DNA from 4 places in the Pantoea sp. BRR-3P genome. Region 4 is predicted to be linked to each of the others. Evidence: predicted binding sites of a transcription regulator. Region 4 holds the regulator's gene; each other region holds the start of a gene.
What was found. Region 4 encodes PurR, which represses purine synthesis genes. Its sites were predicted from a motif close to CANGCAAACGTTTGCNTG; they were not measured.
Positions count from the first base shown of each region.

Region 1 (4,937 bases), 1.6 Mb from region 4:
GTGAAGATCATCGCGATGCCGTGCTCATCAGCGGCGGCAATCACTTCATCATCACGGATTGAACCACCCGGCTGAATCACGCAGCTAATGCCGACAGCCGCTGCGGCGTCGATACCGTCGCGGAACGGGAAGAAAGCGTCAGACGCCATCGCCGAACCTTTCACTTCCAGGCCTTCGTCACCCGCTTTAATACCGGCGATTTTAGCGGAGTAAACACGGCTCATCTGACCGGCGCCAATGCCGATAGTCATATTGTCGCGCGCATAGACGATGGCGTTGGATTTTACGAACTTCGCCACTTTCCAGCAGAACAGCGCATCACGCAGTTCCTGCTCAGTTGGCTGGCGCTTGCTGACCACGCGCAGCTGGCTGGCATCAACCATGCCCAGATCGCGATCCTGCACCAGCACGCCGCCATTAACGCGTTTGAAATCCAGCGCCGCAACGCGGCCTTGCCACTGACCACATACCAGAACGCGCACGTTCTGTTTGGCGGCGGTGACTTTCAATGCGGCCTCGCTGGCGGAGGGGGCGATGATCACTTCCACAAACTGACGGCTGATGATGGCCTGCGCGGTGGCTTCGTCCAGCTCGCGGTTAAAGGCGATGATGCCGCCGAAAGCGGAAGTCGGGTCAGTTTTGTAGGCACGCTCGTAAGCTTCAAGAATCGACCCGCCCACCGCGACACCGCATGGGTTAGCGTGCTTGACGATGACACAAGCGGCTTCCTCGAACTCTTTCACGCATTCAAGTGCGGCATCGGTATCGGCGATATTGTTGTAAGAGAGCGCTTTGCCCTGAACCTGCTGCGCGGTGGCAACAGATGCTTCAGCCACATTCTCTTCTATATAGAAGGCAGCATCCTGATGGCTGTTCTCGCCGTAACGCATATCCTGTTTCTTAATGAAGTTGAGGTTCAGCGTGCGCGGGAAACGGCCGGCCGGTTCTTTGCTGTTGCTGTGATAAGCCGGCACCAGGCTGCCGAAGTAGTTGGCAATCATGCTGTCGTAGGCGGCAGTGTGTTCGAAGGCTTTAATGGCCAGATCGAAGCGCGTTTCCAGCGTGAGTGAGTTTTCGTTGGCATCCAGCTCGGCAATAATCGCCTCGTAATCGCCGCTCTTCACCACAATCGCCACGTCTTTGTGGTTCTTGGCTGCGGATCGAACCATGGTTGGGCCACCGATATCGATGTTCTCAACCGCGTCAGCCAGTGAGCAATCAGGTTTGGCAACGGTTTGTGCGAAGGGATAAAGGTTTACCACCACCATGTCGATCGGGTTAATGGCGTGCTCGGCCATGATCGCATCATCCTGACCGCGACGACCCAAAATGCCGCCGTGCACTTTTGGGTGCAGCGTTTTGACGCGTCCATCCATCATTTCCGGAAAACCGGTGTAGTCAGAAACTTCGGTGACGGGCAGGCCCGCATCTGCCAGCAGACGTGCAGTGCCGCCTGTGGAGAGCAGCTCAACACCACGACTGGAGAGTGCCTGAGCAAATTCGAGGATACCGGCTTTATCAGAGACACTGAGCAGAGCGCGGCGTACAGGACGACGTTGTTGCATGGTGGTTTTATCCCTTGGCTTTGTTTCGCGTAAAAAAGAGCGTTACATCAAGCTTAGTGTCTTTCTTCTATATAGAAGGCAACACTTGCCTCATGTAACGCCCCAAAAGGGGCATCCTTGACGTCGCCCGGCATTGTAGCGAAAACGTTTGCGTGATGCTCGCTTAAATTCATTTGCACGACGGAGTGTGGATAACTGTGTGTGTAACTGCGTATAAGGCGGGGTTTTGCTGTGGAATGCAGCGAACGGTTGTTTTTGTTGAATTTAGCGGTTGCGCACTGAGAACAACTCCCTATAATGCGCATCCATCAACACGGCACAACGGTTTACGAAATGTGGTGTTGGTGAGGAAGATTCGATAAGAACTTCCGCCGGATGAAAACGCTGAAAAAAGTGTTTGACTCTGAAGAGGGAAAGCGTAATATACGCCACCTCGCGACAGGCGGTTAACCCGCTGCTCGCAACGCTCTTTAACAATTTATCAGACAATCTGTGTGGGCACTCGCAGGATTGATATCAGCGTCTCCGGACGCAACAAAATATCAAAGCCTCACGAGTGAACACATAATGAAATTCATTATGACGTTTTACAGATGAGCATCGCTGCACGTGTTGCAGCAAATCAAACTTAAATTGAAGAGTTTGATCATGGCTCAGATTGAACGCTGGCGGCAGGCCTAACACATGCAAGTCGGACGGTAGCACAGAGAGCTTGCTCTCGGGTGACGAGTGGCGGACGGGTGAGTAATGTCTGGGAAACTGCCCGATGGAGGGGGATAACTACTGGAAACGGTAGCTAATACCGCATAACGTCGCAAGACCAAAGTGGGGGACCTTCGGGCCTCACACCATCGGATGTGCCCAGATGGGATTAGCTAGTAGGTGGGGTAATGGCTCACCTAGGCGACGATCCCTAGCTGGTCTGAGAGGATGACCAGCCACACTGGAACTGAGACACGGTCCAGACTCCTACGGGAGGCAGCAGTGGGGAATATTGCACAATGGGCGCAAGCCTGATGCAGCCATGCCGCGTGTATGAAGAAGGCCTTCGGGTTGTAAAGTACTTTCAGCGGGGAGGAAGGCGGTGAGGTTAATAACCTCACCGATTGACGTTACCCGCAGAAGAAGCACCGGCTAACTCCGTGCCAGCAGCCGCGGTAATACGGAGGGTGCAAGCGTTAATCGGAATTACTGGGCGTAAAGCGCACGCAGGCGGTCTGTCAAGTCGGATGTGAAATCCCCGGGCTTAACCTGGGAACTGCATTCGAAACTGGCAGGCTAGAGTCTTGTAGAGGGGGGTAGAATTCCAGGTGTAGCGGTGAAATGCGTAGAGATCTGGAGGAATACCGGTGGCGAAGGCGGCCCCCTGGACAAAGACTGACGCTCAGGTGCGAAAGCGTGGGGAGCAAACAGGATTAGATACCCTGGTAGTCCACGCCGTAAACGATGTCGACTTGGAGGTTGTTCCCTTGAGGAGTGGCTTCCGGAGCTAACGCGTTAAGTCGACCGCCTGGGGAGTACGGCCGCAAGGTTAAAACTCAAATGAATTGACGGGGGCCCGCACAAGCGGTGGAGCATGTGGTTTAATTCGATGCAACGCGAAGAACCTTACCTACTCTTGACATCCACGGAACTTGGCAGAGATGCCTTGGTGCCTTCGGGAACCGTGAGACAGGTGCTGCATGGCTGTCGTCAGCTCGTGTTGTGAAATGTTGGGTTAAGTCCCGCAACGAGCGCAACCCTTATCCTTTGTTGCCAGCGGGTAATGCCGGGAACTCAAAGGAGACTGCCAGTGATAAACTGGAGGAAGGTGGGGATGACGTCAAGTCATCATGGCCCTTACGAGTAGGGCTACACACGTGCTACAATGGCGCATACAAAGAGAAGCGACCTCGCGAGAGCAAGCGGACCTCATAAAGTGCGTCGTAGTCCGGATCGGAGTCTGCAACTCGACTCCGTGAAGTCGGAATCGCTAGTAATCGTAGATCAGAATGCTACGGTGAATACGTTCCCGGGCCTTGTACACACCGCCCGTCACACCATGGGAGTGGGTTGCAAAAGAAGTAGGTAGCTTAACCTTCGGGAGGGCGCTTACCACTTTGTGATTCATGACTGGGGTGAAGTCGTAACAAGGTAACCGTAGGGGAACCTGCGGTTGGATCACCTCCTTACCTGAAGATACCTTCCCGCGAAGTGCTCACACAGATTGTCTGATAGAAAAGTAATGAGCAAGACGGCTGCGAAGTCGTGACACTATCGTGTCCCCTTCGTCTAGCGGTTAGGACTCCGCCCTTTCACGGCGGCAACAGGGGTTCGAATCCCCTAGGGGACGCCACTTGCTTGGTGACAGGTGAAAGGTGTCTCCACGATGTATCTCAAAACTGACGTAACCGTCATGTTTGAGATACTGCTCTTTAACAATCCGGAACAAGCTGAAAATTGAAACGACGTGTTGGTTCATTTCTCCGTAATAAGAAATGAATAACAACATGTTCGAGTCTCTCAAATGCTTACAGTCTGCAGCGTTGCAAAACGCCTGTGGGTTGTGAGGTTAAGCGACTAAGCGTACACGGTGGATGCCCTGGCAGTCAGAGGCGATGAAGGACGTGCTAATCTGCGTAAAGCGTCGGTAAGGTGATATGAACCGCTACAGCCGACGATGTCCGAATGGGGAAACCCGGTGCACTCAGTGCATCATCGCAACATGAATACATAGTGTTGCGAGGCGAACCCGGGGAACTGAAACATCTAAGTACCCGGAGGAAAAGAAATCAACCGAGATTCCCCCAGTAGCGGCGAGCGAACGGGGAGCAGCCCAGAACCTGAATCAGTTTGTGCATTAGTGGAAGCGTCTGGAAAGTCGCACGACACCGGGTGATAGTCCCGTACACGAAAGTGCACATTCTGTGAGTTCGAAGAGTAGGGCGGGACACGTGGTATCCTGTCTGAATATGGGGGGACCATCCTCCAAGGCTAAATACTCCTGACTGACCGATAGTGAACCAGTACCGTGAGGGAAAGGCGAAAAGAACCCCGGCGAGGGGAGTGAAACAGAACCTGAAACCGTGTACGTACAAGCAGTGGGAGCCTCTTTATGGGGTGACTGCGTACCTTTTGTATAATGGGTCAGCGACTTATATTCTGTAGCAAGGTTAACCGTATAGGGGAGCCGCAGGGAAACCGAGTCTTAACTGGGCGTTAAGTTGCAGGGTATAGACCCGAAACCCGGTGATCTAGCCATGGGCAGGTTGAAGGTTGGGTAACACTAACTGGAGGACCGAACCGACTAATGTTGAAAAATTAGCGGATGACTTGTGGCTGGGGGTGAAAGGCCAATCAAACCGGGAGATAGCTGGTTCTCCCCGAAAGCTA
Region 1 covers NZ_CP155066.1:3,779,297-3,784,233, reverse strand. The annotation lists gene purH (bifunctional phosphoribosylaminoimidazolecarboxamide formyltransferase/IMP cyclohydrolase) at 1-1,565, opposite strand, end outside; rRNA gene AAGR08_RS17485 (16S ribosomal RNA) at 2,196-3,736, shown strand; tRNA gene AAGR08_RS17480 (tRNA-Glu) at 3,826-3,900, shown strand; rRNA gene AAGR08_RS17475 (23S ribosomal RNA) at 4,115-4,937, shown strand, end outside.
Region 1: purH (bifunctional phosphoribosylaminoimidazolecarboxamide formyltransferase/IMP cyclohydrolase) is a predicted target of PurR. The motif match lies at 1,703-1,720, and genes of this name have one in related genera.

Region 2 (4,937 bases), 1.6 Mb from region 4:
ATCGATATTGCCTTGTTTATCGCAAGCCACAACGACAACCGACATGCCCGCCATCTGCGCTGACGCCGGGTTGGTGCCGTGGGCCGAGCTTGGGATCAGGCAGACATTACGGCCGCCTTCGTTGCGGCTTTCATGGTAACGACGAATCGCCAACAGACCCGCATATTCACCCTGTGCGCCTGAGTTTGGCTGCATGCACAGCGCGTCGTAGCCAGTTAGCTGTACCAGCCATTGCGATAGCTGACCAATCATCTGCAGGTAACCCGAAGCCTGATCTGCCGGGCAGAACGGATGCAGCTCGGCAAATTCAGGCCAGGTGATCGGAATCATTTCAGCAGCGGCGTTGAGTTTCATGGTGCACGAGCCGAGTGGGATCATCGCCTGATTCAGCGCCAAATCCTTTTTCTCCAGACTGTGCATATAACGCATCATCTCAGTTTCACTGTGATGACGGTTGAACACCGGATGCGTCAGGAAGGCGCTTTCACGCACCTGACCGGCCGGAATCGCACTGTTTTCCGCCGCCACCGCCGTATCCAGCGCATCAATATCCTGGCCGTGCGCATCGCCCAGCAGGATGGCGAACAGTGCCAGCACGTCTTCACGCGTGGTGGTTTCATCCAGCGTAATGCCAACGGCATTATGGATATCACTGCGCAGATTGACGCCAAAGCTCAGTGCACGGTTCAGCACCGCGGCTTTATCAGCAACGTCTACCGTCAGCGTATCAAACCAGCTGTTGTGGCGCAGCTTAAGGCCACCATTCTGCAGGCCAGCAGCCAGAATGCTGGTCATACGATGAATGCGGGAAGCAATGCGTTTCAGGCCAGCCGGGCCGTGATAAACAGCATAAAGACCGGCGATATTCGCCAACAGCACCTGCGAAGTACAGATGTTGGAGTTGGCTTTCTCACGGCGGATATGCTGCTCACGGGTTTGCATCGCCATGCGCAGCGCGGTGTTACCGGCGGCATCGCGTGATACGCCAATGATACGACCCGGCATCGAGCGCTTGTGTTCGTCGCGACTGGCGAAGAACGCAGCGTGCGGTCCGCCATAACCCATCGGCACGCCGAAACGCTGTGCGGAACCGAACACGATATCTGCGCCCTGCTTGCCTGGCGCTTCTAACTGCACCAGCGCCATAAAGTCTGCCGCGACGCTCACCACCACTTTGCGGCTTTTCAGCTCGGCAATCAGTGAACGGTAATCGTGCACTTCACCGTGCGTACCCACCTGTTGCAGCAGCACGCCAAACAGATCGTCGTGATCCAGCGCCTTGTCTGCACTATCAATAATCAATTCGAAACCAAAGGTCTCGGCGCGAGTACGCACCACATCCAGCGTTTGTGGATGAATGTCATTGGCGATGAAGAATTTTGTCGCGTTTTTCAATTTGCTGACGCGCTTAGCCATCGCCATGGCTTCTGCGGCGGCGGTGGCTTCGTCCAGCAACGAGGCGGACGCGATGTCCAGACCGGTCAGATCCAGCGTCAAGGTTTGGAAGTTCAGCAGCGCTTCCAGGCGGCCCTGCGACACTTCTGGCTGATACGGCGTATACGCGGTGTACCAGCCCGGATTTTCCAGCATATTGCGCAGGATAACCGGCGGCGTGATCACCGCGCTGTAGCCCATGCCGATCCAGGATTTGTAGCGGTGGTTCTGACTGGCAATGGCTTTCAGCTCTGCCAGCGCTTGCTGCTCGGTCGCGGCATCGCCCACTGCAGGCGGGCCTGGCAGCTGGATATCGGCAGGCACAATAGAACTGATCAATGATGAGAGCGAACGGGCACCAATCGCTTCCAGCATTAAGGCCTGTTGTTCCGGCGTAGGACCGATGTGGCGCTCAATGAAAGCACCGTTATGTTCGAGCTGGCTGAGAGTCTGGGTCATTTGCAGTAAATCCTGAATCGGGCTGGGTTACAAAAATGGCGTTAAGTCAGGCAGATAAAAAAAGAAGGCGCCGCTGTGCGTCACCTTCTGCCACTACCGGTTACTCGTCAATCGCGGCTTTGTAGGCATCGGCATCCAGCATGGAGTCGAGCTCTGATTCGTCGCTGGCTTTGATGCGGAACAGCCAACCCTCGGCGTACGGCGCGCTGTTAACCAGTTCCGGCGAATCGCCTAGCTGATCATTCACCGCAACGATTTCACCACTTAAGGGTGCATAGATGTCAGAAGCGGCTTTCACCGACTCCGCGACCGCGCAGTCATCACCGGCCGCGAAGGAGACGCCGACGTCTGGCAGATCGACAAACACCATATCGCCCAGCAGTTCCTGTGCGTGTTCGGTGATACCTACCGTGAAGGTGCCGTCAGCTTCTTTACGGACCCATTCGTGGCTATCGCGGTATTTCAATTCACTTGGCACATTGCTCATTGGCCATTTCTCCTGAAAAAAAATTACTGGGCGACCGGCTTACCGGCGCGAACAAAAATCGGTTTAGTGACTTTTACTGGCATTTCACGATTACGGATTTCCACAATCGCCTGCTCGCCAATTCCCGCCGGCACACGTGCCAGCGCAATGCTGCAACCCAGCGTTGGCGAGAAGGAACCACTGGTGATAATACCCTGCTGCGGCTGGCCTTGTTCATCGGTGAAGCGCACAGTGAGACCGTTACGCAGCACCCCTTTTTCGGTCATCACTAAACCAACCAACTTTTCGGTGCCTTTTTCGCGCTGCGCTTGCAGGGCATCACGACCAATAAAATCACGATCGGCGGGCTCCCAGCTGATGGTCCAGCCCATGTTAGCAGCCAACGGCGAAACGCCTTCATCCATCTCCTGACCATACAGATTCATGCCCGCTTCCAGGCGCAGCGTGTCACGCGCGCCTAAACCCGCCGGTTTAACACCTGCGGCCAACAGCTGCTGCCAAAAAGCAGCGGCTTCAGTGGCAGGCATGGCAATCTCGTAGCCTGCTTCGCCGGTGTAACCGGTCGTTGCGATGAACAGGTTTTCCGCTTGTACGCCGAAGAACGGCTTCATGCCGGTCACGGCGTCTCGCTGAGCGGCGCTAAACAGCGTTTGCGCTTTCTGCTGCGCATTCGGACCTTGCACCGCAATCAGCGCCAGATCGTCACGCTCAGTCAATTCCACGCCAAACGGCTGCGCATGCTGTTTAATCCACGCCAAATCTTTCTCACGCGTGGCGGAGTTAACCACCAGACGGAAGAAATCTTCGCTCATAAAGTAAACAATCAAATCATCGATGACGCCAGCCGAGGCATTCAACATGCCGGTGTAAAGCGCTTTGCCGGGCTGAGTCAATTTGGCGACATCATTTGCCAATAGATAGCGCAGAAACTCGCGGGTACGTGCACCGCGCAGATCGACGATGGTCATGTGGGAAACATCAAACATGCCGGCATCGTTGCGCACCGCGTGATGCTCATCCATTTGCGAGCCGTAATGCAGCGGCATCATCCAACCGTGGAAGTCCACCATGCGGGCACCGCATGCCTGATGCTGTTCGAATAGAGGCGTTTGCTGAGTCATAACCATCCTGTGAAAACAAGTAAGTGTGACGCGCCTGCGTCGCCTTATCAGGCTGACGCAAACGTTCTCTTTGTGCTGAAGTTATCACCGAATGCGGCAATTAACCATAAGCAAAACGAGGGTGAAACCCTAGCACCTTTCAACACCTCATCGAACACAGAACAGCATAAATCACTGCATTATTGTGATTAGCCTCGCACAAAATACGACTAAATTACTTTCATGCAGCAAACTGAGTGAATCAGGACCACAAACTTAAGGATGAGCATGGCAGCAGCACTGATGTAGCATGAGAAAAACTAATGCGAATAAAGGGGTAAAATTAGAATAAATCAAACGAGGCGCGATCGCGGTGCAGCGGCGCATCTTTACGGTGCAATAGACAAAAACGGCGCCCAATTGGGCGCCGTCAGCAAGGTGAATTAGCGGATCCAGCTGGGCAAGTCGTTCAGCCCCATTGCCTGTTTAAGCATCATGGGTTTAACGCCCGGTAAAGTATCGGCCAGCTTCAGACCGACATCACGCAGCAGTTTTTTCGCCGGATGCGTGCCGGCAAACAGCTCGCGGAAACCTTGCATCCCCGCCAACATCATCGCGGCACTGTGCTTGCGGCTGCGCTCATAGCGGCGCAAATAGAGATGCTGCCCAATATCTTTACCTTCCTGATGCAGTCGACGGATCTCACCAATCAATTCTGCGGCATCCATAAAGCCGAGATTCACACCCTGTCCAGCCAGCGGATGAATGGTGTGTGCTGCATCACCCACCAATGCCAAGCGGTGCGCGGCGAAGTTACGTGCATAACGTGCCGTCAGTGGGAAGGTTCTGCGCTCACTCTCGACCTGGCACAGGCCCAGGCGCATATCAAACGCCACCGACAGCTGTTGGTTAAACAGCGCTTGCGGCATGGATTGCAGGCGCTTAGCTTCCTGCGGCGAGAGCGACCACACAATTGAACACAGGTGCGGATCCTGCATCGGCAGGAACGCCAGAATGCCATCGCCATGAAACACCTGACGCGCGATGGCATCATGTGGCATGTCGGTGCGGATATTGGCCACTAATGCATGATGCTCATAATCCCAGAAGGTGAGCGGGATATCGGCTTTATCACGCAGCCAGGAATTTGCGCCGTCAGCGGCAACCAGCAAACGTGCGCTCATCATGCTGCCATCTTGCAACGTAATGAAGGCTTCGTTATCGCCAAAGGCCACCTGCTGCAACTGCGCGGGTGCAAACAGCGTGATATCGCTGCTGTTGCTGGCACGCTGCCACAAAGCGCTATGAATCACTTCGTTTTCGATAATATGGCCGAGATGCGATAGCCCCTGCTGTTCATCATCAAAGCTGATCGAGCCGAAGCTGTCCTGATCCCACACTTCCATACCGTGATAGGCGCTGGCACGCAGGGCCAGAATGCTTGACCACACGTCAAG
Region 2 covers NZ_CP155066.1:599,857-604,793, reverse strand. The annotation lists gene gcvP (aminomethyl-transferring glycine dehydrogenase) at 1-1,893, opposite strand, end outside; gene gcvH (glycine cleavage system protein GcvH) at 1,994-2,380, opposite strand; gene gcvT (glycine cleavage system aminomethyltransferase GcvT) at 2,404-3,501, opposite strand; gene ubiI (FAD-dependent 2-octaprenylphenol hydroxylase) at 3,924-4,937, opposite strand, start outside.
Region 2: gcvT (glycine cleavage system aminomethyltransferase GcvT) is a predicted target of PurR. The motif match lies at 3,556-3,573, and genes of this name have one in related genera.

Region 3 (4,937 bases), 1.4 Mb from region 4:
TATCCATGTTCTCTGGTGGGCTAGATAAGTGAGAACCGTAGATTAAAAGCTAAACCAATAATAAGTCCATCGCCGCACATTTCGTAGCGGCGCGATTTATCGCACGTATCAATGGCGCCTGATTGCCCATCCAGATATTGCGCAATGAATTGCGCCGCTACGAAGCGTGCTCTGAGAAATATCGGAATAAGTATTTCAACTCGCCATCGCCAGTGGGAACAGCAGCCGATCCGGCTCAACGCGGCGCTGACGGCGCAGCTGGCCTGGCGTCACAAGGAAATAATTTTTAAATGTACGGGTATAAGCCTGCTGCGTATCAAAACCGTAGCTCATCGCCACCTGCAAAATTGCTTCGTCACTGTTGATAAGCGTGAGTGCTGACTCAGTCAGCCGGCGCTGGCGAATGTACTCTGCCAGAGAAAACCCGGTGTGCTGACGAAACAGACGTTGCAGATGCCAGCGGGAGTATCCCGAGCGGCGTGCTACTTCATCCAGATGCAAATCGTGTCCTAAATTATTTTCTATCCAGTCCAGCAAACTACGGATAAATTCGCGCTGATTCATGGGATTCTCCTGCTTTGACGATATGTCCAGTGCAGCTACTGTAGCGCGTTAAATTTATCCCTTAATTAGCGGAAAATTAGCGCAGAATTAGCAAGGCAAAAAACAGGGTAATTCTGCGCTAAGAAAACAACGGTAAACTGCGCTCAGTTAAGTTGGAGAACATCATGCGTGTGCTGCTGGTAGAAGATGACGAAATGATTGGCGCCAACCTGCAGCAAGCGCTGGAAGCGGCAGGTTGGTCGGTGGATTGGGTGCGTGATGGCGTGTTTGCCAGCAATGCCTGGGCCGAAGGCGGCTATACCTGCGTGTTATTGGATTTGGGCTTGCCGCGTGAAGATGGCCTGCAGGTGCTGCGCCGTGCGCGCACGCGCGGTGACATGACGCCCGTGCTGGTGCTTACCGCACGCGATACCGTGCAGCAACGTATTCAGGGGCTGGATAGCGGTGCGGATGACTATTTGCTGAAACCCTTTGATCTGCAAGAAGTGCTGGCGCGCATGCGCGCCATTACCCGACGTCGCCACGGTGCGGCGGATTCCCTGCTGGGCAGCGGCGACGTGCAGATTGATATCATGACGCGTGAAGTCCTCTACAAAGGCCAGCGCGAGCAGCTTACCGCGCGCGAATATGCCCTGCTCTACGCGCTTCTGGAGCGCCCGGGCGCCATCCTGTCGCGCGAGCAGTTAGAGAACCGTATTTATGGCTGGGGCGAAGAAGTGAGCAGCAACGCCGTTGATGTATTAATTCACGGCATGCGCCGTAAGCTGGATAACGAAGTGATCCGCAACGTGCGCGGACTCGGCTGGCGAGTACCGGCAATATGAAACCTTTCACCTTTATGCGCTCACTGCGTAACAAACTGCTCGCCACGCTGGTGATTCTGCACCTGGCGATGATCGGCGGCGTCACCTGGTATTTCTATCACTGCTACGGCGACATGATGGGCACCATGAAGGACGATCAGCTTGCTAAGATCGCCGATGCCTGGTCCAGCAGCCAGCGTATGCCCGCCTTGATGCCGATGGTGATGAATACCGAAAAGCTGAAAAGCACCTACATTGTCCAGCTGTGGGACACCAATAACCGGCTGCGTGCCAGCTCGTGGCCCGATCTGCATGCCCCCTTGCAAAGCAAAAATGGCTGGCACGACCTGAAAGTGGGTGATTGTGGCGATGACTGCGAATGGCGCGTCTATACGCGTCCCGGCGAATTGGGCAGCGAAATTGGCAATATCCAGGTGCTGCACAACATCGGCTACATGAAAAGCATCATGCTGAAGCGGGCGCTCTCCGCCATCATTCCGTTGGTATTAATGATGCCGCTTTCGCTGCTCGTCATCTGGCTGGTGGTACGCGCCATCACGCGTGATTTACGCGTTGCATCGCGTCAAATCGCCGCCCAGGAAACGCTGCATCCGCATACGCTATCTCCTGATGGCTTGCCGGATGAAGTGCTGCCGCTGGTGGCGGCTTACAACTCGTTGCTGGATAAGCTGCGCACGGCATGGTCGTCTCAGCGCCAGTTCCTTGAGGATGCCGCCCACGAGCTGCGCACGCCGGTGACCGCCGTGACCTTGCAGCTGGAAAATCTGCGACAACACATTCAGCCGGGAGAAGCCAGTCGCCAGTTCGATCAGCTGGAAGCGGGCGTCACCCGGACGCGTCATTTGGTCACGCAGCTGCTGAACATTTCGCGCCAGGAAGATCAATCGGTGGTTGCCACGGTGGAAGCCATCGAGTTGGACAGTCTGCTGAAAGAGAGCATTGAGCAGCTGATGGTGGTGGCCGACAAACGCGGTATTGATATCGGCTTCAACGGCACAGCGCACTATCGCCTGCACGCCAGTCGCTCTGATTTACGTAGCCTGTTCGATAACCTGATCGGTAACGCGATGCTGCATACGCCGGAAGGCAGTTTGGTGGATGTGCTGCTGCATCGGGTGGGGAATCATACCGTGGTGGATATTGTGGACAACGGGCCAGGTATGGCGGAATCCTTTATCGAACGCGCTTTTGACCGCTTTACCCGTTCGCCTGATGCGCAGGCGCAAGGCAGCGGGCTGGGCCTGTCGATCGTGCGCAGCGTGGCGCAGAAACATCAGATGCAGGTTGCGCTGTCGAATCGACGTGATGCGCAGGGCCAGATTGCCGGGCTGCAGGTGCGCGTTACCCTCCCCTGATTCCCCTGGTGCGCATGAATGCGCACCCTACAAAATCCATTTCTCAGACGAACGCGACAACGTAAACGGTTGCGGGGTTCCGTTCGCCGCACGGCTTATTTGTGATAATGATCACATTTTCAGTGAATCGAAATGCAACACTTTTTGACAAACGTGATCAAAATCTATTTTCTATGCCTCTGTTACAGGCACATTACGCGGGCTTGAAAATCTGGCGCTTGAGACCGGATCCAACAACACACTGCCCATCCCTGGGATCGACTTCACCCGATCGCGGCACAAGACCGGCGATCACAAGCATGTGGTTAAAATAATGAAATATAACTCGTTGATAGCAGGCGCCTTATTGGCCACTAGCTTGACTGGCGCAGCACAAGCGGCAGAAAGCGATCCGCAGTATCTTTCCGATTGGTGGCATCAAAGCGTTAACGTGGTGGGCAGCACGCATACCCGTTTTGGACCCCAGTTTAATAATGACGTGTACCTCGAATACGAAGCCTTCACCAAAAAGGATTGGTTCGATTTCTACGGTTACCTCGATCTGACCAACTTCTTCGGCGTGGGCAATAGCAACGCCAATGGCGTGTTTGACCACGGTTCACCGATGTTCATGGAAATTGAGCCCCGTTTTTCGATTGATAAACTGACCGGCACCGATCTCTCATTTGGTCCGTTCAAAGAGTGGTATTTCGCCAACAACTATATCTATGACATGGGTCGCAATAGCGATAACCGCCAGAACACCTGGTACATGGGTCTTGGCACCGACATCGATACGCACAGCGATATCGGCCTGTCGCTCAACGTCTACGCCAAATACCAGTGGGAAAACTACGGTGCGGCAAACGAGAACAGCTGGGATGGTTATCGCTTCAAGGTGAAATACTTTGTGCCGATTACCGATCTGTGGGGCGGCAAGCTGAGCTACATCGGCTTTACCAACTTTGACTGGGGTTCCGATCTGCGTGATGAGTCCGATCGTTCACGCACCAGCAACTCCATCGCTTCCAGCCACATTCTGTCGCTGAACTACGATCACTGGCACGTTTCTACCGTGGCGCGTTACTTCCACAACGGCGGCCAGTGGGCTGACGGCCAGGAGCTGAACTTCGGCAACGGCCCGTTTGAAGTGAAATCAACCGGCTGGGGTTACTACCTGGTGGTGGGTTACAACTTCTAAGGTGTTGAGGGTTTCCCCTCACCCCAGCCCTCTCCCGCTCGCGGGAGAGGGAGTAATTAGGCTCGATCGGTTCCCTCGCCCACTTGTGGGAGAGGGTTAGGGTGAGGGCCAGCGCGCACCATCCCACTCAAACCTGTGGCTTATACGCATTCACCATCCACGGCACGCCGAATTTATCGGTAAACATCCCAAAACCGTTGGCCCAGAACGTTGGAGCCCAGCTTTTGGTGACGTTACCGCCCGCCGACAGCGCATCAAACCAACGCTTCCCTTGCGCTTCATCCGGCGTGGATAAACTCACCGAGAAACCGGCATATTCCGCCTGCGGTGCGCCATCACTCATCATTATTTCGCCCTGCCCGATACGCACATGCGCATGCATAATCTGCTCGGGTGAAAAGCTCACGCCTGAAGTGCAACCTTCATCCTCCACCGGCGTTTCATCTGGCATATCGCCATAGGTCATCTTAAACAGCAGCTCGCCGTCGGTAGCCGCAAGGTAGAAGGCAATCGCCTCTTCGCAGCGGCCGTTGTAGAACACATACGGGGTAACTTGCATGGTCTGTACTCCATTAAGGGAACGCCAGATGCAAGTGTAGTGCGCATTATTTATACCGTTGCGAGCCAGGACGCACTCTTACCTTTGCTGACAATGGCGGCGGAACAGCTGCGCCATATAGGCACTCATCGGCGTCAGGGCAGCATCTTTGCGCTGGATCAGATAGAACGTGGCTTTCGGCAAGGGATCGTCGAGCTCCAGCGAAATCAGCTGACCGCCGTGCGTCGGATCTTCAATCACATCGCGCGAGATAATACTGACGAAGTCGCTCTGCGCCACCAGACTGGTGCAAGCCATAAAGGTTTCGCAGGTCACTACAATTTGCGGTGCCATGCCGCGCTCGCCAAACAGATCGTGCAGCAGCCGATAGTAGCTGCCCTGTGGCGTTGGCATGGTCCAGTCGCAGTGTTGTAACTCGGCCAGCGAGCGCGCGTGCGCCATCGGATGGCCTTTAC
Region 3 covers NZ_CP155066.1:3,617,050-3,621,986, forward strand. The annotation lists gene AAGR08_RS16790 (LysR family transcriptional regulator) at 1-7, opposite strand, end outside; gene AAGR08_RS16795 (helix-turn-helix domain-containing protein) at 196-564, opposite strand; gene AAGR08_RS16800 (response regulator transcription factor) at 729-1,388, shown strand; gene AAGR08_RS16805 (ATP-binding protein) at 1,385-2,743, shown strand; gene AAGR08_RS16810 (nucleoside-specific channel-forming protein Tsx) at 3,057-3,923, shown strand; gene yjdN (VOC family metalloprotein YjdN) at 4,051-4,482, opposite strand; gene AAGR08_RS16820 (LysR family transcriptional regulator) at 4,561-4,937, opposite strand, start outside.
Region 3: AAGR08_RS16810 (nucleoside-specific channel-forming protein Tsx) is a predicted target of PurR. The motif match lies at 2,802-2,819, and genes of this name have one in related genera.

Region 4 (4,937 bases):
GAATTTTTTCAACAGTACTCATTATTGCCTTCCTTAAAGCTTCACTTCGTGTTTGTTTATTGTAGCGATTTCGCTCCCGTACTGAAAACGGGATTTTACGTTAGCGTCGGGTAATCGCCATGTTTGTTAAGTTGGGCCGCCACAAATAACATTTTCATATCATTATTAGGCATGACTAAATTAATAATTAGCAATAGTTTCGCTGCGTTAACCAGCTGAATTAGTTCATTTTTGCGACAGAATCAATCTGGTAACAGTTTAATGGAAAAAGGCCTTACCTTTTGCAAAAAAAGTGGATTAGAATTGCCTCGGCGCTGATCGTTTGATCAGATTACTCTCACTCTGCCGCAGTCTGTTTGTTTCCAGCCTGCTGAACCTAAAACCGGATTATGCGTTTACTGATTACGCTTTTCATACTGGCTTTTGCCCAACTGTTCTTTAACGTGGCCTCTGCGTCTCCGCATGCGCCGGTTAATGCCAGCTCGCAAAAAGCAGAGAAAAAGAGCGCACGTGAAGACGAGCGCCGCAAACGACGTCCGGTGAAAACCACTACGAAAAAATCGCGGCTGCCTGCCGTCCAAAAACTCAAAATTAAAAAACAGGCAAAGCCAGAAATCGCACTGACTAAAACCAGCCGCAAAAAATCCCTGCTAAAACCCACGACGAAGAAATATGGTCATCAACGACAGATAAAAAAAGCCGCAGACGTCGACGTTGATGATGAAGCATTGCCGCTCACCGGCATCAAAATGAGCAAGGCGCATCGCCAGCGTTATCAAAAGGCGCGTGAAACTGCGATGACAAAATTAATGGGCCAGCTCGGCAAACCTTATCAATGGGGCGGCACCTCCCCGCATACCGGCTTCGACTGCAGCGGCCTGGTGTGGTACGCCTATAAAGATTTGGTGAAGTTCAAGTTCCCGCGCACCGCCAATGAGATGTATCACCTGCGCGATGCTGCACCAATTAAGCGTGAAATGCTGGAAAAAGGTGATTTGGTGTTCTTCCGCATCAATAATCGTGGTACTGCCGATCATGTTGGCGTGTATCTCGGAAATGGCAAATTCATTCAGTCGCCGCGTACCGGCAAAGATATTCAGATTAGCGCGTTGGGTGAGGATTACTGGCAGAAACACTATGTTGGGGCGCGTCGTATGATGACGCCGAAAACCATTCGTTAGTTGTTGCGCAACGCGCAGAAAAAAGCCGGACGCTGCATTGAGCTGCTCCGGCTTTTTTTATTAATGCATGATTGCAGTAAAGCTAAAGGCAATAATCATTAACAGAGCACCAACGGTTGTCATTAGCGCCAGCTTCAAATCCGTACTCATTACTCCTCCTTAGTCACACATTTCTTAGGGTTAAAGCGATTTTCGCACAGCGATGGGCAAAAATCTCGTGTTATCCGCCCGGGCTTGCTAGAATCGCCGCCTTTCGTTGCGCAACACATTTTGTGCAGGCTGTGTTTACAGCGCGATAAAGTGATTTTGTCTGCTAAACCACACCGTTTTGCCCCTTATTTTGGGCGATAAAAGCATTAGCAGACGCAAACGTTTAACAATATACTTATCAGTAAGTTGCGATAAGCCCAGGAGTACCATTTTCATGGCAACAATTAAAGATGTGGCAAAACGCGCGGGTGTTTCGACCACCACGGTTTCGCATGTCATCAACAAAACGCGTTTCGTAGCAGAAGAGACGCGTAACGCCGTATGGGAAGCGATCAAAGCATTGCACTACTCGCCAAGCGCCGTGGCGCGTAGCCTGAAAGTCAATCACACCAAAACGTTGGGCCTGCTGGCGACCTCCAGTGAAGCGCCCTATTTTGCCGAAATTATTGAAGCGGTAGAAAATCACTGCTTCGATCGCGGCTATACGTTGATTCTGGGTAACGCGCATAACGACTTACAAAAGCAGCGCGCTTATCTCTCCATGATGGCGCAGAAGCGTGTCGATGGATTGCTCGTGATGTGTTCAGAATACCCCGATGATTTGCTGCAAATGCTTGAAGAAAATCGCAATATCCCGATGGTTGTTATGGATTGGGGCGCTTCGCGCGGCGATTTTACCGATACCGTGCAGGATAATGCATTCCAGGGTGGCTATCTCGCTGGGCGATATCTGATTGAACGTGGTCACCGCGACATTGGCGCAATTCCGGGGCAATTGGAGCGCAATACCGGCGGCGGACGCCATGCCGGTTTCCTTCAGGCGATGAATGAAGCGGGCATCACTGTGCGCCCGGAATGGATCGTTCAGGGCGACTTTGAACCGGAATCGGGTTATCAGGCGATGCAGCAAATCCTTAATCAGAAACAGCGCCCCACCGCCGTGTTCTGCGGTGGTGACATTATGGCGATGGGCGCAATTTGCGCAGCAGATGAAATGGGTTTGCGCGTGCCGCAGGATATCTCAGTGATTGGCTATGATAACGTGCGCAACGCGCGTTATTTCACGCCCGCCCTGACCACCGTGCATCAGCCTAAAGCCGAATTAGGTGAAAAAGCTTTGGAGATGCTGCTCGATCGCATCACCAGCAAGCGTGAAGAGCCACAAACCATTGAGGTTCAACCCACGCTGATTGAGCGCCGCTCCGTGGCAGACGGGCCATTCCGCGACTATCGTCGCTAGTGTGTCACTTCGCTGAGCCATTCGTGGTTCAGCGTTTCGGCATCCCCGAGATAGGCTAATAGCCAATCCAGCGCCGGCGACGCGCGCTGTTCTGACCAGCTAACGCAGCAGGGGCTGTCTGGAAAGGCCTGCGGCAATTGCAGCTCCACCAACGCGTGGTTATCCAGCAGCGGTCGAGCTAAATGGCCCGGCACCATCCCAACGCACAATCCTGCCTGCAAGCAGTCGAGCCCGGTTTCCCATTCTGGCACCACCAGGCGCCGCTGATTATCGAGCGTCCATGTCATGCGGCGCGGCAACGCTCGCGAGGTATCTTCTAGCACCAGCGAAGGCCATGCCCGCAGAGTTTCATCATCCAGTTCAACGCTACTGACTAAAGGATGATGAGGACTCACGACACAGCGCCAGTTAAGCGCCCCCATATCCTGAAAAGCAAAACGTCCCCCAACCGGAATTGCCTGAGTGGCGCCAATCGCGACATCAACGCGTCCATCAGCTAACGCGTCCCAGACGCCATTAAACACTTCATAACTGATGATCAACTCCATGTCCGGGAAATGGCGATAGAAGTCCTTCACTAATTGCCGCGTACGCTGCGGTTTTACAATACAGTCAATGGCGATGCTCAACTCACCGCGCCAGCCATTGGCCAGCTGCTGGCACTGCCTGCGGGTGGCGAGCATTTTTTTGATAACAGATCGTCCTTCACGCACAAAATGCTCACCTGCCGGTGTCATTACCACTTCCCGATGCTGGCGCTCAAAGAGCGGTACCGCCAGCCAGGTTTCCAGTTGGCGTACGGTATAGCTGATGGCAGAAGGCACACGGTGCAACTCCTGCGCCGCGGCGCTGAAGCTGCCGGTTCGCGCTACGGCATCTACCACTTCAAGCGCGTATTCTGACCACATGAATTCACCTTCAAAAAATTTAACAGCACTGTGCAAATATTAGCGTTTCACAAAGCGTGTTGCATCCTTTTACACTCCCCCGCGTTCAACCTGCCCATAAGAGAAATAACATGTTGTCGTCTAAAGCATTTATGCCCTACCTTGCCGTGCTCAGCATGCTCGGCTTTCTTGCCACGGATATGTATTTACCCGCCTTTGGCGATATGCAACGTGATTTTGCCACTGCACCGGGCACCATCAGTGCCAGCCTGAGTCTGTTCCTTGCCGGCTTTGCTTGTGCGCAGGTCTTTTGGGGACCGCTGTCAGATCGCTACGGTCGTAAACCTATTCTGCTGGCGGGCTTAGCCATCTTTGCACTTGGCTGTCTTGGTATGCTTTGGGTGACCGATGTACGCCTGATGCTGGCGTTACGTTTTGTGCAGGCGATTGGGGTATGTGCTGCAGCGGTGAGCTGGCAGGCATTAGTCGTTGATCGCTATCCAAAAGCACAGGCTCATAAAGTTTTTGCCACGATTATGCCGCTGGTCGCCTTGTCACCGGCGCTCGCTCCGCTGCTGGGAGCCTGGCTAATCAGTCACTTCCACTGGCGCAGCATTTTTATCACCCTCACGTTTGTCGCGGTGGTATTGCTGGTTGGCACGCTGCGGTTAACCTCGCCGAAACGCGAAAACGTTGCTAAGAGCACCCAGCCCGGCTGGCTAACTTTACTTAGCACGCGAGTGTATAGTGGTAACGTCTTGATTTATTCAGCCTGCTCCGCAAGTTTCTTTGCCTGGCTGACCGGTTCGCCCTTTATTCTCGCCGCCGCCGGCTTAACGCCTGCCGATATTGGGCTGAGCTATATTCCTCAAACCATCGCCTTTTTAATGGGCGGATTTGGCTGCCGCGCGCTGCTCAACCGCTATCAAGGCGCTCAATTGTTGCCATGGTTGCTGGTGCTTTACAGTTTGAGCATCCTTAGCCTGTTTGTGGTGGCATTAATGCCAGCAACGCCACTGTTTGCATTGCTGATGCCTTTCTGCGGCATGGCGCTCGCTAATGGCGCAATCTATCCCATTGTGGTGGCTAGCGCGCTCTCTCCTTTCCCGCATGCGACCGGGAAAGCAGCAGGTTTGCAAAACCTTTTCCAGCTAGGTCTGTGTTTTGTTGCCAGCCTGCTGGTCTCTGCTGGATTAGCGCATGCGCTCTACAACACCACACTTGTCATGGTAGCAACCGTCGCACTCGCTTGGGTTGGCTTTGTCTGCCAACGCGGTGTAAGCGCACAAAGTGATATTGCCCACACTTCCCGTCCCTGCGAAGATAATCATTAAGGCAACGATTATCGTTAGCAAACTAACGATAAGCCGTTGAATATTGACCCACGTGAGCATATAATCACTGGGTCAGTATTTCTGC
Region 4 covers NZ_CP155066.1:2,228,864-2,233,800, forward strand. The annotation lists gene AAGR08_RS10280 (Grx4 family monothiol glutaredoxin) at 1-25, opposite strand, end outside; gene AAGR08_RS10285 (C40 family peptidase) at 390-1,181, shown strand; gene AAGR08_RS10290 (YnhF family membrane protein) at 1,242-1,331, opposite strand; gene purR (HTH-type transcriptional repressor PurR) at 1,606-2,631, shown strand; gene punR (DNA-binding transcriptional activator PunR) at 2,628-3,539, opposite strand; gene punC (purine nucleoside transporter PunC) at 3,650-4,852, shown strand.